3 regions of the Variovorax sp. P1_H2 genome follow, and region 1 is predicted to be linked to each of the others. Evidence: predicted binding sites of a transcription regulator. Region 1 holds the regulator's gene; each other region holds the start of a gene.

The links. Region 1 encodes LexA, which represses DNA repair genes until DNA is damaged. Its sites were predicted from a motif close to ACTGTATNNNNATACAGT; they were not measured.
Region 2: AC1D2E_RS27165 (PA0069 family radical SAM protein) is a predicted target of LexA. The motif match lies at 1,886-1,903, and genes of this name have one in related genera.
Region 3: recA (recombinase RecA) is a predicted target of LexA. The motif match lies at 1,886-1,903, and genes of this name have one in related genera.

What each region holds. Positions count from the first base shown of each region.
Region 1 covers NZ_JBFUCJ010000038.1:2,118-6,444, forward strand. The annotation lists gene AC1D2E_RS15240 (MFS transporter) at 1-620, opposite strand, end outside; gene AC1D2E_RS15245 (D-2-hydroxyacid dehydrogenase family protein) at 617-1,624, opposite strand; gene AC1D2E_RS15250 (hypothetical protein) at 1,689-2,039, opposite strand; gene lexA (transcriptional repressor LexA) at 2,185-2,859, opposite strand; gene AC1D2E_RS15260 (asparaginase) at 2,934-3,923, shown strand; gene AC1D2E_RS15265 (hypothetical protein) at 3,928-4,327, shown strand, end outside.
Region 2 covers NZ_JBFUCJ010000103.1:10,458-14,784, reverse strand. The annotation lists gene AC1D2E_RS27175 (gluconokinase) at 1-519, opposite strand, end outside; partial or broken gene AC1D2E_RS27170 (efflux transporter outer membrane subunit) at 587-730, shown strand; gene AC1D2E_RS27165 (PA0069 family radical SAM protein) at 777-1,871, opposite strand; gene AC1D2E_RS27160 (DOPA 4,5-dioxygenase family protein) at 2,010-2,366, shown strand; gene AC1D2E_RS27155 (glutathione S-transferase) at 2,385-3,041, opposite strand; gene AC1D2E_RS27150 (polyhydroxyalkanoate depolymerase) at 3,145-4,327, shown strand, end outside.
Region 3 covers NZ_JBFUCJ010000129.1:41-4,367, reverse strand. The annotation lists gene AC1D2E_RS30030 (sensor histidine kinase N-terminal domain-containing protein) at 1-456, opposite strand, end outside; gene AC1D2E_RS30025 (response regulator) at 646-1,320, opposite strand; gene AC1D2E_RS30020 (MarR family winged helix-turn-helix transcriptional regulator) at 1,350-1,820, opposite strand; gene recA (recombinase RecA) at 1,966-3,072, shown strand; gene recX (recombination regulator RecX) at 3,083-3,532, shown strand; partial or broken gene AC1D2E_RS30005 (M35 family metallo-endopeptidase) at 3,793-4,327, shown strand, end outside.

The DNA.
Region 1 (4,327 bases):
ATCAGCAACGGGCTCTTCAGGACGCTGCCCCAAGCCGAGCGTGACAGCGCGGGAGGGCGGATGCCCGGGGGCAGCTTGAGCCAGATCCACGCCGCGCTGGCGAGCGAGAGCAGGGCGATGACGCCGAAGGCCGCCCGCCAGCCGAAGTGCCCACCGACCAACGCACCGATCGGCAGCCCCAGCACCGAGGCCATGGACCAGCCGAGGAAGACGAAGGTGACGGCCCGGCCGCGCTGCTCGGTCGCCACCAGCAAGCCGGCACAGGCGGCTGCCTGCGCGGTGAAGACGGCAGGTGCGACCACGGTCAGCATGCGAACCGGCAACAAGCCGCCGAAGCTCGGCATCAATAGGGAGAGCAGGTGGCCGGCGGCGTACCAGAGCATGGTCCAGGCGAGCAGCAGCCGGCGGTCCCAGCCCGCGACCAGCGCTGCCAGCAAGGGGGCGCCGAGGCACATCACGATCGCGCCCGCGGTGATCAGCTGGCCGGCCGTGGCGGCGCTGACCTGCAGCGACTGGCTGAGTTCGTTGAGCGTGCCGGGCACCACCATCACGCCGGTGCCGATGACGAAATTGCCTGCCAGCAGGGCCCACAGGGCCGCCGGCAGCGCAGGGCGCTTCAACGGCGGACCTGCAGCGCGCCGGGGTTGACGATGTTGGTCGGATTGCCCTTGATGAAGCTCACGACGTTGTCGAAAGCCTGGCCGAAGTACATCTCGTAGCTCTCCTGCTCCACATAGCCGATGTGCGGCGTGCAGATGCAGTTTTCGAGCCGCAGCAGCGCGTGGCCCTGCAAGGGGGGTTCGCTTTCGAAGACATCGATCGCGGCCAGCCCGGGCCGTCCGCGGTTCAGTGCCGCCAGCAGTGCATCCTGCTCGACCAGCTCGGCGCGCGAGGTGTTGACGAACAGCGCGGTCGYCTTCATGCGCGAAAGATCCTCGAGCGTCACCAGGCTGCGGGTCTCGTCGCTCAGCCGCAGGTGGATCGACAGCACATCGGCCGCGGCAAAGAAGGCCTCGCGGTTGGGCGCCACCTGGAAACCATCGGAGCGTGCCTTGGCGCAGCTTTGCTCGCGGCCCCAGATCACGACCTGCATGCCGAAGGCCTGGCCATAGCGCGCCACCAGCTGACCGATGCGTCCATAGCCCCAGATGCACAGGGTCTTGCCCTTGAGCACTGAGCCCAGGCCGAAGTTCGGTGGCATCGAGGCCGACTTGAGGCCGGCCTGCTGCCAGGCGCCGTGCTTCAGGTTGCTGATGTACTGGGGCAGGCGGCGCATCGCGGCCATGATCAGTGCCCAGGTGAGTTCAGCGGGCGCRAGCGGCGAGCCCGATCCCTCGGCCACCGCGACGCCCTGTTCGGTGCAGGCATTGATGTCGATGTGCCCTCCGGCCCGGCCGGTCTGCGAGATCAGCTTGAGCTTGGGCAGCTTCTCGATCAGCTGGCGGGAGATCTGGGTACGTTCGCGGATCAGAACGATGACGTCTGCGTCCTTGAGTCGAACCGAGAGCTGTCCGATGCCCTTGACCGTGTTGGTATAGACCTTGGCCGCATAGGCGTCGAGCTTCGAGGCGCAATTCAGCTTGCGCACGGCGTCCTGATAGTCGTCGAGGATCACAATGTTCATGGCATGCCATTGTGCCTTGCACGAACGGCATGCTGTGACGGTCGGTCGACTTTGTGTCGGACTCTCAGTGCAAGTGGACGGGCCGTGGTAGGGCCTCGGCGGCTTCGAGCGCGACCAGGCGATCGAGTTCTGCGCATACGTCCGCCATTCGACCCGAGATCACCATGCGGCCGGCGGGGCGGCCCGGTTGATGCGCATCGACCATGCGGACCACGCGCAGGGGACGCACCGGCGCCGCACTTGCGGCGGCGGTGCCACCGGTTGCGCCTTGTCGCATTGCGCAGCTCGGACGGATCCCGACGTAGCGCAGGCCCGAGGACATGGCCCGGCCCGAGCGGCGACGCGGCATCCAGCGGTCGGCCAGCGATTGCAGTGGCGTCAGAAGATCAGCAATGCTGAGGAGAGCGATTCCCATGTGAACTCCAGAAAAGTCAGAGGTTGGACACAGGCAGGATTGCTTTCATCGGCCTCGACAGGGTGATGGCTCTTGGCCATACGCCCGCCACCTGTCGCGGCCGGATCGGGTGCGCATGCTGACCGCACGCGCGATGAAGCTCGGGTTACATCAGCATCGTGTTGCGGATCAGGCCGACCGCGAGCCCCTCGATTTCGAAGGGTTCGCCGGGCTGGACCACGATGGTGGGGTAGTCGGGGTTTTCGGCGTGAAGCTCGATGACCTGCTTGTTGCGCTTGAGGCGCTTGACCGTGACTTCGTCGCCCAGCCGCGCCACCACGATCTGGCCGTTGCGGGCTTCCTTGGTGGACTGGACCGCCAGCAGATCGCCGTCCATGATGCCGGCGTCGCGCATGGACATGCCGCGCACCTTGAGGAGGTAGTCGGGTTGGCGCTGGAAGAGGGTGTTCTCGACGTAGTAGGTCTGGTCGATGTGTTCCTGGGCCAGGATGGGCGAGCCGGCGGCCACGCGGCCGATCAGGGGCAGCGCCAGTTGGGCCATGCCGGGCAGCGAGAGCGAGAACTGGTTGTTGCGGGATTCGTTGAGGGAGCGCAGGGCGTCGCCCTTGAGGCGGATGCCGCGCGACGTGCCGCTCACGAGTTCGATGACGCCCTTGCGCGCCAGCGCCTGCAAGTGCTCTTCGGCCGCATTGGCCGATTTGAAGCCCAGCTCGGCGGCGATTTCGGCCCGCGTGGGCGGGGCGCCAGTGCGTGCGATGGCGCTCTGGATCAAATCGAGGATCTGCTGCTGGCGGGCTGTAAGCTTGACGGCGAACTGCATGATGGCTCCTGACGAGGCACTGGCTAAACGTCCAGTACCTGTATTTTTAACCAGTTTTCAAAAGTTGGCAAGCAATGGACGAAATCTCCATCCGTGACAGACGCCGCGTGATCGTCCTCGGTACCGGCGGGACCATCTCCGGCCGTGCCGGTGCGGCGAACGACAACATCGGCTACACCGCGGGCGAAGTTTGCGTCGGCGATCTGCTGCAGGGCATCGACGCGCCGTCCGGCGTTTCGCTCGAGACCGAGCAGGTGGCTCAGGTCGACAGCAAGGACATGGGCTTCGCCATTTGGCGGACGCTGGCGCATCGTTGTGCGCACTGGCTCGCCGAGCCGGATGTGGCGGGCGTGGTCATCACCCACGGGACCGACACGCTCGAGGAGACTGCCTTCTTCCTGCAGTCGGTGCTGGCGCCCTCGAAGCCGGTGGTCCTGACTTGCGCGATGCGGCCTGCAAGCGCCCTGGCGCCTGACGGGCCGCAGAATCTGCGCGACGCGATCAGCGTCGCCGCCACGCCGGGGGCGCGCGGCGTGGTCGCGGTGTGTGCCGGCACCGTCCACAGCGCTTTCGAGGTGCAAAAGGTCCACACCTATCGGCTCGATGCCTTCGATTCCGGCGATGCCGGACCGTTGGCCTACGTCGAGGAAGCGGCGGTGCGACAGCTCAGGGACTGGCCGGCGACCGATCCGGCCGCACGGGCGTCCTACGATCGCATCGCGGCCTCGACGGCCTGGCCGCGCGTCGAGATCCTGGCGAGCCATGCCGAAGCGAGGGGAACCCTCGTCGACTTGCTGCTCGACGAGCGCCGCCGCGGCGTGGCCGAGCCGGTGCAGGGGATCGTGCTGGCCGCGACCGGCAATGGAACGCTGCATCAGGCGCTCGAGGCGGCGGCCCTCAGGGCGCAGGCCGAAGGTGTGGCGGTGCTGCGGGCGACGCGCTGCGCCGAGGGGCGGATCCTGCCGAAGCCGAACCAGAGCCTGCGTGACGCCGGCGCGCTGACGCCGGTCAAGGCGCGGATCGCGCTGATGCTGGAACTGCTCGCCGGCGGTGCCGCCCACTGACGCGATGCTCGACGCGCTGCGATCGACCCCTTGGGCCTATCCGGCGCTGGAGGCGGTGCACATCGTCGGCATCGCGCTGCTGCTCGGCAACCTGGTGGCGCTCGAGGCGCGTGTCTTCGGTCGCGCCGCGACCTTGCCGGTGGCGGGCCTGGCAAGGCTCTCGCTGAGCATCGTGCTGACCGGCTTCGCATTGGTGGCGCTCAGCGGATCGCTGATGTTCGCCACGCAGCCGGCCGAACTGCTCGCCAACCGTGCGTTCCAGGTCAAGATGGGGTTGCTGGTGCTGGCCGGCGGCAATGCACTGTGGTTCCATGGCCGCCGTTCGCTGGCCAAACTTGACCTGCTGGCGCGGGTACAGATGTTGTCGTCCACTGCGATTTGGCTGGCGGTCGTGTTCTGCGGCC
Region 2 (4,327 bases), on a different contig from region 1:
CGCGCGCACGCGCGCCACCAGTTCGGGCAGCGGCGCCGTGGCGTCGACCTCCAGCACGCCGGGCTCGTCGACCGGAGACTCCAGGGTCGCGAACTGGTTGGCGACCAGGCTGGCCGGGAACATGTGCTCGCCGGCGCGCGCCGCCACCCGGCGCTCGGCCTCCTCCGGCGTCAGGGCCATGAAGACGAAACGAAGCCCCGGCACCGCGGCGCGCAGCCGCTCGCGGTAGTCGCGCTTCAGGGCCGAGCAGGTCAGCACGGCGCCTTCGCGGCGGCGGGCGAGCTCTTCGCCGAGGGTCGCCAGCCAGCCCTCGCGATCGGCATCGGTGAGCGCGATGCCGGCGCGCATCTTGCTCACGCTTTCGGCAGAATGGAAGTCGTCGCCCTCGATCAGCGGCAGGCCGGATTCCCGCGCCAGCGCCGCGCCGAGGCTCGATTTGCCGCAGCCGGAAACCCCCATCACGACCACCCAGGTGGCCGGCATCGTCTCCGGAAAGTAAAGCTTCGCCATTCGCTCCATTGTGTGTCCATCTCTACCTGAGATGGCGAGTTTCGCCCAGAAGTAACAATTCGCATCCATGGTCCCCCGCATGGTGCTGACCGCGATGCAGGAGGCCGAGGACGGCATCACCGGCCTGGCCGCACTGGAGCGCGCCGCAACACAGTCGCAGACCACGGTGGCCAGCACGCGCCGGGTGCTCGAGATGTCGGCCAGCCGCGACGAGGGCGGCGACTGGTGCGGCGTCGCGCCGCGCGGCGCTGCCGGCGACGACACCGCTAGAACAGACTGCCCTGCCCCGCTGCGCCAGGGGGTCGGAACGCGCCGAGGTCCATCGCGATCCGCTCGCGGTTGAAGCCGAGGCGCCGGGTCGCCTTCTCGAAGCGCTGGCGGATCAGGTCGGCCCACAGGCCGCTGCCCTTCATGCGGGTCGCGAAGTCGGCGTCGTAGTCCTTGCCGCCGCGCATCTCGCGGATGCGCGCCATGATGCGGTCGGCCCGCTGCGGGTAGTGCAGTTCGAGCCATTGCTTGAACAGCGGCGCGACCTCCCACGGCAGCCGGATCACGGTGTAGAAAGCGCAGCGCGCGCCGGCCTCCCAGGCCGCTTCGAGCACCTGCTCCATGTCCTCGGTGACGAAGGGAATCTGCGGCGCCACGCTGACGCCCACCGGCACGCCGGCGTCGGCCAGCGTGCGCAGGGTGCGCAGCCGCCGGTGCGGCGCCGCCGCGCGCGGCTCCAGCTTGCGCGCCAGATCGCCGTCGAGCGTGGTGATCGTCACGTAGACGGCGGCCAGCCGCTCGGCCGCCATCGGCGCGATCAGGTCGAGGTCGCGCTCGACCGCGCTGGACTTGGTGACCAGCGCGAAGGGATGGCGGGTCTCCTTCAACAGCGCGATCACCGAGCGCGTGAGCCGCAGTTCGCGCTCGATCGGCTGGTAGCAATCGGTGGCGGTGCCGATCGCGATCTGGCTCGGCCGGTAGGCCTTGCGGCCGAGTTCGGCGCGCAGCACCTCGGCGATGTTGCGCTTGGCGATCAGCTTGGTTTCGAAGTCGAGGCCCGGCGAGAGATTGAGGTAGCTGTGCGTGGGCCGCGCGAAGCAGTAGATGCAGCCGTGCTCGCAGCCGCGGTAGGGGTTGAGCGAGCGATCGAAGGGGATGTCGGGCGAATCGTTCTCGCTCAGCACCGATTTCACGTCCTCGAAGCGGACCTCGGTCTGAAGCGGCGGCAAGCCCTCGGCTTCGGCCTCGCCCTCCTCCAGCGTGCCCCAGCCGTCGTCGAAGGCGTCGCGGACGTCGCGCTCGAAGCGATGCGGCAGCCGCGTGGCGGCGCCGCGGCCCTTGAGGGCGTGGACGGGGATGAAGGTGTCGGTCATGGCGTCCGTCGAATACTGGATGAAATCACAGTATTTCACGTTTCCGCCAAGGTCGGAGCAACGAACTGCAACCGAGCGCCGACCCGCTTGACGGCTTCGGGTCCTCGGCTAAGCTGCAGATCGTCCGTCAAGCCCGCCATGCCCCGCCGTCCCGAAAACCTCTATCCCCAGTACCACGCCCACATCTACTTCGGTCCCGACACGGCCGCCCAGGCGCGCCGGATCGCCGAAGATGCGGGGCGCGAGTTGCTGGTGGTGGTGGGCCGGGTGCATGAGCGCCTCGTCGGCCCGCATCCGCAATGGAGCTGCCAGATCGCCTTCGACGCCGCCGAGTTCGACGAGGTAATCGCCTGGCTGGAGGCCCACCGCGGCGGGCTCGACGTGTTCGTGCACGGCCTCACGGGCGACGACTACCTGGACCACACCGCGCACGCGATGTGGCTGGGCAACGAATGGCCTCTCGACCTGCGCATGTTCCGCCGGCCGGCCGAGTGAACCGGCGGCGGCCCGGCCTCAGAACTCCGCATCGAGCTCGTCGATCTCCTCGGGCTCCTGCTTCGCCGCCTTGATCCACTCCTGCATCGCAGGCAGCTCGATGATGCGCTTGCAGTAGCCGGCGCAGACGGTGTCGAGCGACACGTCGTAGGTCAGGAAACGCGTCACCACAGGCGCGTACATCGCATCGGCGATGCAGGGTTGCTTGCCGAACAGGTAGGGGCCGCCGTAGGTCTTCAGGCATTCGCGCCAGATCGCGACCACGCGGTCGATGTCGGTCTGGGCACGCGACCAGATCTTGAAGTTCGGGAACCTCGCCTTGACGTTCATCGGCAGCGAACTGCGCATCGAACTGAAGCCCGAATGCATCTCGCCGCTGATCGCCCGGCAATGGGCCCGGGCCTTGGCATCGGCCGGAAGCAGCCCGGCCTTGGGCTTGATCTCGTTCAGGTACTCGCCGATCGCCAGCGTGTCCCAGACCTTCACGCCGGCATGCTCGAGCGAAGGCACCAGCATCGAGGCCGAGAGCAGCAGCATCTCGGCCTTCATGGCCGGATCGTCGGGCGGGATCACCTTTTCGCTGAAATCCAGCCCCGCGAGCCGGCACATCAGCCAGCCCCGCAGCGACCAGGCGCCGTAGTTCTTGCTGCTGATGGTGAGGACGGGTTTGACCATGGGGACGCTCCTGGGTTGCCGGATCGGCGCTGTAACTGTGCAAGCCCTGTGCCAGAACAGTGCACCGCCCCGGCTTGGCCCGCAACTTGCCTGCAGCCATGGCATGCTGTACCGGGCCTACCAAACACACACCGACCTGCTCTCGCCGTCCCGGCTTGCAGCCCAATACATCGGCGGCGGCGTGTGGCATTCCAAGTCGGACCGCACCGCCGGCCGCCGGATCGCGGCAGCGCTGGACGTCTACGCCCACCTGCGACTGACGCACACGCGGCCCGACTACGGGATCCAGCGCGTGACGAGCGAGGGCCAGGAGGTGGCGGTGCAGGAAGAAGTGGCGCTGGTCGCGCCCTTCGGCACCCTGCTCCACTTCCGCAAGAACACCAGGACGGTGCAGCCCAAGGTGCTGCTGGCCGCACCACTGTCGGGCCATTTCGCGACCCTGCTGCGCGAAACGGTGCGCACCCTGCTGCGCGACCACGACGTCTACCTGACCGACTGGCACAACGCGCGCGACGTGCCGCTGTGGAATGGCGGCTTCGGGCTCGACGACTACACGCTGCAGATCGTGAGTTTCCTCGAGGCGATCGGCCCGGGGGCCCACATGGTGGCGGTCTGCCAGCCTTGCGTCGCCGCGCTGGCCGCGACCGCGCTGATGGCCGAAGACGACAACCCGGCCGCGCCGCTGAGCCTGACGCTGATGGCCGGGCCGGTCGACTGCCGCATCAACCCGACCGCGGTGAACAAGCTGGYGACCGACCGCCCGATCGGCTGGTTCGAACGCAACCTGATCAGCCGGGTGCCGTGGCCGCATGCCGGCATGATGCGGCGCGTCTATCCGGGCTTTCTGCAGCTCAGCGCCTTCATGAGCATGAACCCGGACCGCCACAAGGAGCAGTTCAAGAAGCTCTACCACCACCTGGTCGAGGGCGAGCTCGATCAGGCGGCGACGATCCGCAACTTTTACGAGGAATACCTGGCGGTCAACGACCTGCCGGCCGAGTTCTACCTGGAGACCGTGGAGCGCGTGTTCCAGACCTACGACCTGCCGCGCGGCGCGCTCACCGTCGGTGAACGCAAGGTCAACCCCGCCGCGATCCGCCGCACCGCGCTGATGACGGTCGAGGGCGAGCGCGACGACATCTGCGCGGTCGGCCAGACCGTGGCGGCGCAGGACCTCTGCACCAGCGTGCGCCCCTATCTCAAGACCCACCACCTGCAGGCGGGCGTCGGCCACTACGGCGTCTTCAGCGGCAGCAAGTGGAACACGCAGATCTATCCGCGGGTGC
Region 3 (4,327 bases), on a different contig from region 1:
CTGCAGCAGCGCCGGCGGCGCATCGGGCGTGCTGCCGGCGACCCAGAGCGAGGCGATGCGGACCTGCCGGCCATGCATCTGGCCGTTGCGCAGGTAGACCACGCCCGGCACCGGCGGGTCGTCCGTGCTGGGGAAAGGCACGTCGCGCTCGCCGCTCAGCAGCGTGCCCTGGCCGTCGAGCAGCTGGTAGTAGACCTGGTCGACTTCGTCGCTGCCGAGGATCTCGCGCGCCGGCTGCGGCAGCACGAACTTGATCCGGCCATTGTCCGTGTCGACCAGCCGGGCCAGCGTCTGGATATTGGATTCGAGGGCCCGGTCGAAGGGGGCATTGGCGATGCCCTGCGCCACCAGCCAGKTCACGCCGATGCTGACCGGCACCAGCAGCAGCAGCGGCGTGAGCATCCAGTCGAGGATTTCGCCGAAGAGAGAGCGCTGCGCGCGCTGAAAAAGTTTCACCCGGCTCGTCCGCAGGCTGTCTCAGTTTTCCACAACGCTATCGCATGATCTGCGACGCTTGAAACAAGCCGGCCCGCACAGCGAGGCCCGTTCGTGGAACACCGCGGAACCGGCTTTGCCGGGCCGCTGGTGTTGCCCCCTTGAGGGGGGAGGCGGCTACACGAAGTGAGCAAGCAACGGGGGTGGGCTTCATCCAGGGATCTTCTCGAGGCAGTAGCCGAGTCCGCGCACCGTCGCGATGCGCACCGGCCCCTTCTCGATCTTCTTGCGCAGCCGATGGATGTAGACCTCGATCGCGTTGAGGCTCACCTCCTCGCCCCATTCGCACAGGCGCTCGACCAGCTGGTCCTTGCTGACCAGGCGGCCGGCGCGCTGCAGCAGGACCTCGAGCAGGCCCAGTTCGCGGGCTGACAGCTCGATCATCTTGCCGTCGATGGTCGCCACCCGGCCCGCCTGGTCGTAGACCAGCGGGCCATGCTTGATCGCGTTGCTGGTGCCGCCCATGCCGCGCCGCGTGAGGGCCCGCACGCGGGCTTCGAGCTCCTGCAGCGAGAAGGGCTTGGCCATGTAGTCGTCTGCGCCGTAGTCCAGGCCCTTGACGCGCTCCTCGACACTGTCGGCCGCGGTCAGCACCAGCACCGGCAGCTGCGAGCCCCGGGCCCGCAGGCGCTTGAGGATCTCGAGGCCGTGCAGCTTGGGCAGGCCGAGGTCGAGGATCAGCAGGTCGAATTCGCTGTTGGTCATCAGCGCGGCATCGGCCTGCGAGCCGGTCGCCACGTGGTCGACCGCCGCGCCCGAGGTGCGCAGGCTGCGCAGCAGCGCGTCGGCCAGCACCTGGTCGTCTTCTGCAATGAGTATTCGCATGGTGCCTTGCCTCCAGACAACTTCGAATTCTAGGTCGCTAGATAGGCTTCGAGTCCGATGGTTACCACGGTGGCGATCTCGCTGCCGACGCTGGCGCGGAACTCGTCCTCGGCCTGCGTCACGGCGTTGCGGAAGGCCTCGAGCCAGGCCAGGCCGTCGGGGGTGAACAGCACCCGCCGCGCCCGCGCATCGAGCGGGTCGGGCCCGCGCGTGACCAGGCCCCAGGCTTCGCACTGGTCGACCAGCGGGCCCATTGCCTGCTTGCTCATGCCGGCGCGCTCGGCCAGCTCGGTCAGCCGCGAGCCTTCGCGCGCCAAGTGCCGCGTGATGTGGATGTGGGCGGCGCTCACCTGTGCGCGGGCGGCCAGGTTCGACAGCGCCAGCGGCACCTCGGGGTCGTGCGCCATCAGTGCCAGCACGCGCTCGTCGAAGCGGCGCATCGCGTGGCCCAGCAGGCGCCCCAGGTGGGTCTGGCGCCAGGCGTCGGAGGGGATTTTCATGCGGCCGAATAGTAAGGCAAACTGACCAAAAAATGGCGCCCTCGTTCTGTATCAGCCGCTACACTACTGTTCAAGCATCCAGCCTGTGGTTAAAAGCAGCAGGATGAATTTCCTGCAACCCGTTGATATTCAAGGAGTTTCCCAAATGGACGCACTCGTCAAAGGCACCAGCATCTCGGTCCCCAACAGCGAAAAGGCCAAGGCCCTGCAGGCCGCCCTGGCCCAGATCGAAAAGCAGTTCGGCAAGGGCACGATCATGCGGCTGGGCGAAGGCGAGGCGCTGGAAGACATCCAGGTGGTCTCCACCGGCTCGCTGGGCCTGGACATCGCGCTCGGCGTCGGCGGCTTGCCGCGCGGCCGGGTCATCGAGATCTACGGTCCTGAATCCTCCGGCAAGACCACGCTCACGCTGCAGGTCATCGCCGAGATGCAGCGCCAGGCCGGCACCTGCGCCTTCGTCGATGCCGAGCATGCGCTCGACGTCCAGTACGCCCAGAAGCTCGGCGTCAACCTGTCCGACCTGCTCATCAGCCAGCCCGATACCGGCGAGCAGGCGCTCGAGATCGTCGATTCGCTGGTGCGTTCCGGCGCGGTCGACCTGATCGTGGTCGACTCGGTCGCCGCGCTCACGCCCAAGGCCGAAATCGAAGGCGAGATGGGCGACTCGCTGCCCGGCCTGCAGGCCCGCCTGATGAGCCAGGCCCTGCGCAAGCTCACCGCCACCATCAAGAAGACCAACTGCATGGTCATCTTCATCAACCAGATCCGCATGAAGATCGGCGTCATGTTCGGCTCGCCCGAAACCACCACCGGCGGCAACGCGCTGAAGTTCTACGCCTCGGTGCGCCTGGACATCCGCCGCATCGGCACCATCAAGAAGGGCGACGAAGCCATCGGCAACGAGACCAAGGTCAAGGTGGTCAAGAACAAGGTGTCGCCGCCGTTCAAGACCGCCGAGTTCGACATCCTGTTCGGCGAGGGCATCAGCCGCGAGGGCGAGATCATCGACATGGGCGTCAACGCCAAGATCGTCGACAAGTCGGGCGCCTGGTATGCCTACAACGGCGAGAAGATCGGCCAGGGCCGCGACAACGCGCGCGAGTTCCTGCGCGAGAACCCCGATCTGTCGCGCGAGATCGAGAACAAGGTGCGCGAGTCGCTGGGCATTCCGCTGCTGGCCGAAGCGGTAGTGAACGCCGACGCTGCAGCGGTCGAGAAGGCCGACAAGGCCGAGAAGGCCGACAAGAAGTAATCCGCGCGCCATGGCCTTCAGTGCGCCGTCGCTCAAGGGGCGCGCCCTGCGCCTCCTGAGCCAGCGCGAGCATTCGCGCGCCGAACTCGAGCGCAAGCTCAAGAAGTACGAGGAAGAGCCCGGCACCCTGGCCGTCGCCCTCGACGAGCTGGCGGCCAAGGATTTCATCAGCGAGGCGAGGGTGGTGCAGTCGGTGCTGCACCAGCGCGCGTCCCGCATGGGCGCCGCCCGGGTCCGGCAAGAGCTGCTGCACAAGGGCATCGCCCCCGAGGCGGTGGCCGAAGCGGTGGCGGGACTGCAGGGCAGCGAACTCGAGCGTGCGAGAGAGGTCTGGCGCCGCCGTTTCGACGCCCTGCCGCAGGATGCGGCCGAGCGGGCCCGGCAGGTGCGGTTCTTGATGGCGCGGGGGTTTGCGGGGGGGGTGGTGGCGAAAGTGCTTCGGCGCGACTCCGACGAATAGCTCGCGGACGTTGAGCATCCAGGCGACTTGTCCATGGGAGTAGCTCCTGGCGCAGCGTCTCCAAGTCCGGCTACGTTTCCTTTTAGTCTTTTCGCTGTTTGCGAGCTTGGGTTCCAACACGGGTCGGCGCCGCGGCGCTCGCGGCGTTTCAACTGTTTATGGAAACGGTCGAATAGCCCGGCGGAAATCTCTCTCCGTGGATTCTGAATGCCGATCGCATCTGAATCCTGATAGCGTCCCCTTTCAACCAAGGGGGCGCCGTGTCCGAAATCGCCGAGGAAATGAAAACGTACCTGACATTGGTCGAGCAGAAGGACTTTTGCCGCAACATGTCTGAAACAGTCGCCATCGCCAAGATGCATGTATCCATACGGTACGAAGCAATTCTGAGATGGGATCTTCAAGAGCAAACCCGCTTCGAAAAGTGGTTTGGGTCCGTGGAAGGAATGGGCCCTTTCCGGATCGAGCAAGGGCTGTGGAGGATGAAGGGCGTCTTGAGCATGCTCAAGTGCGGCGACTTTCTGCCGAGAACAGCGTCCGTTGCAGAGACATTGGGTTGTGTTGTCGATGAGAGCGATTCAGGCGTGGTGGCTGCGGTCTGTCAGGTTCCGGGCCTTCACAAGATCATGATTTCGCGTGCTTTTCYCGGCTTGAGGAAGAGTTCCTCGTCCATGGATTCAAGGGCTTCGACACTGATTCATGAGCTTGCCCACATGCCCGATGTCCTCCATACGAAGGCAGCGGGAGAGGTTTACTTTTTTCATCGCGCGCTCATGCTGGCTCGTATGTCGCCGC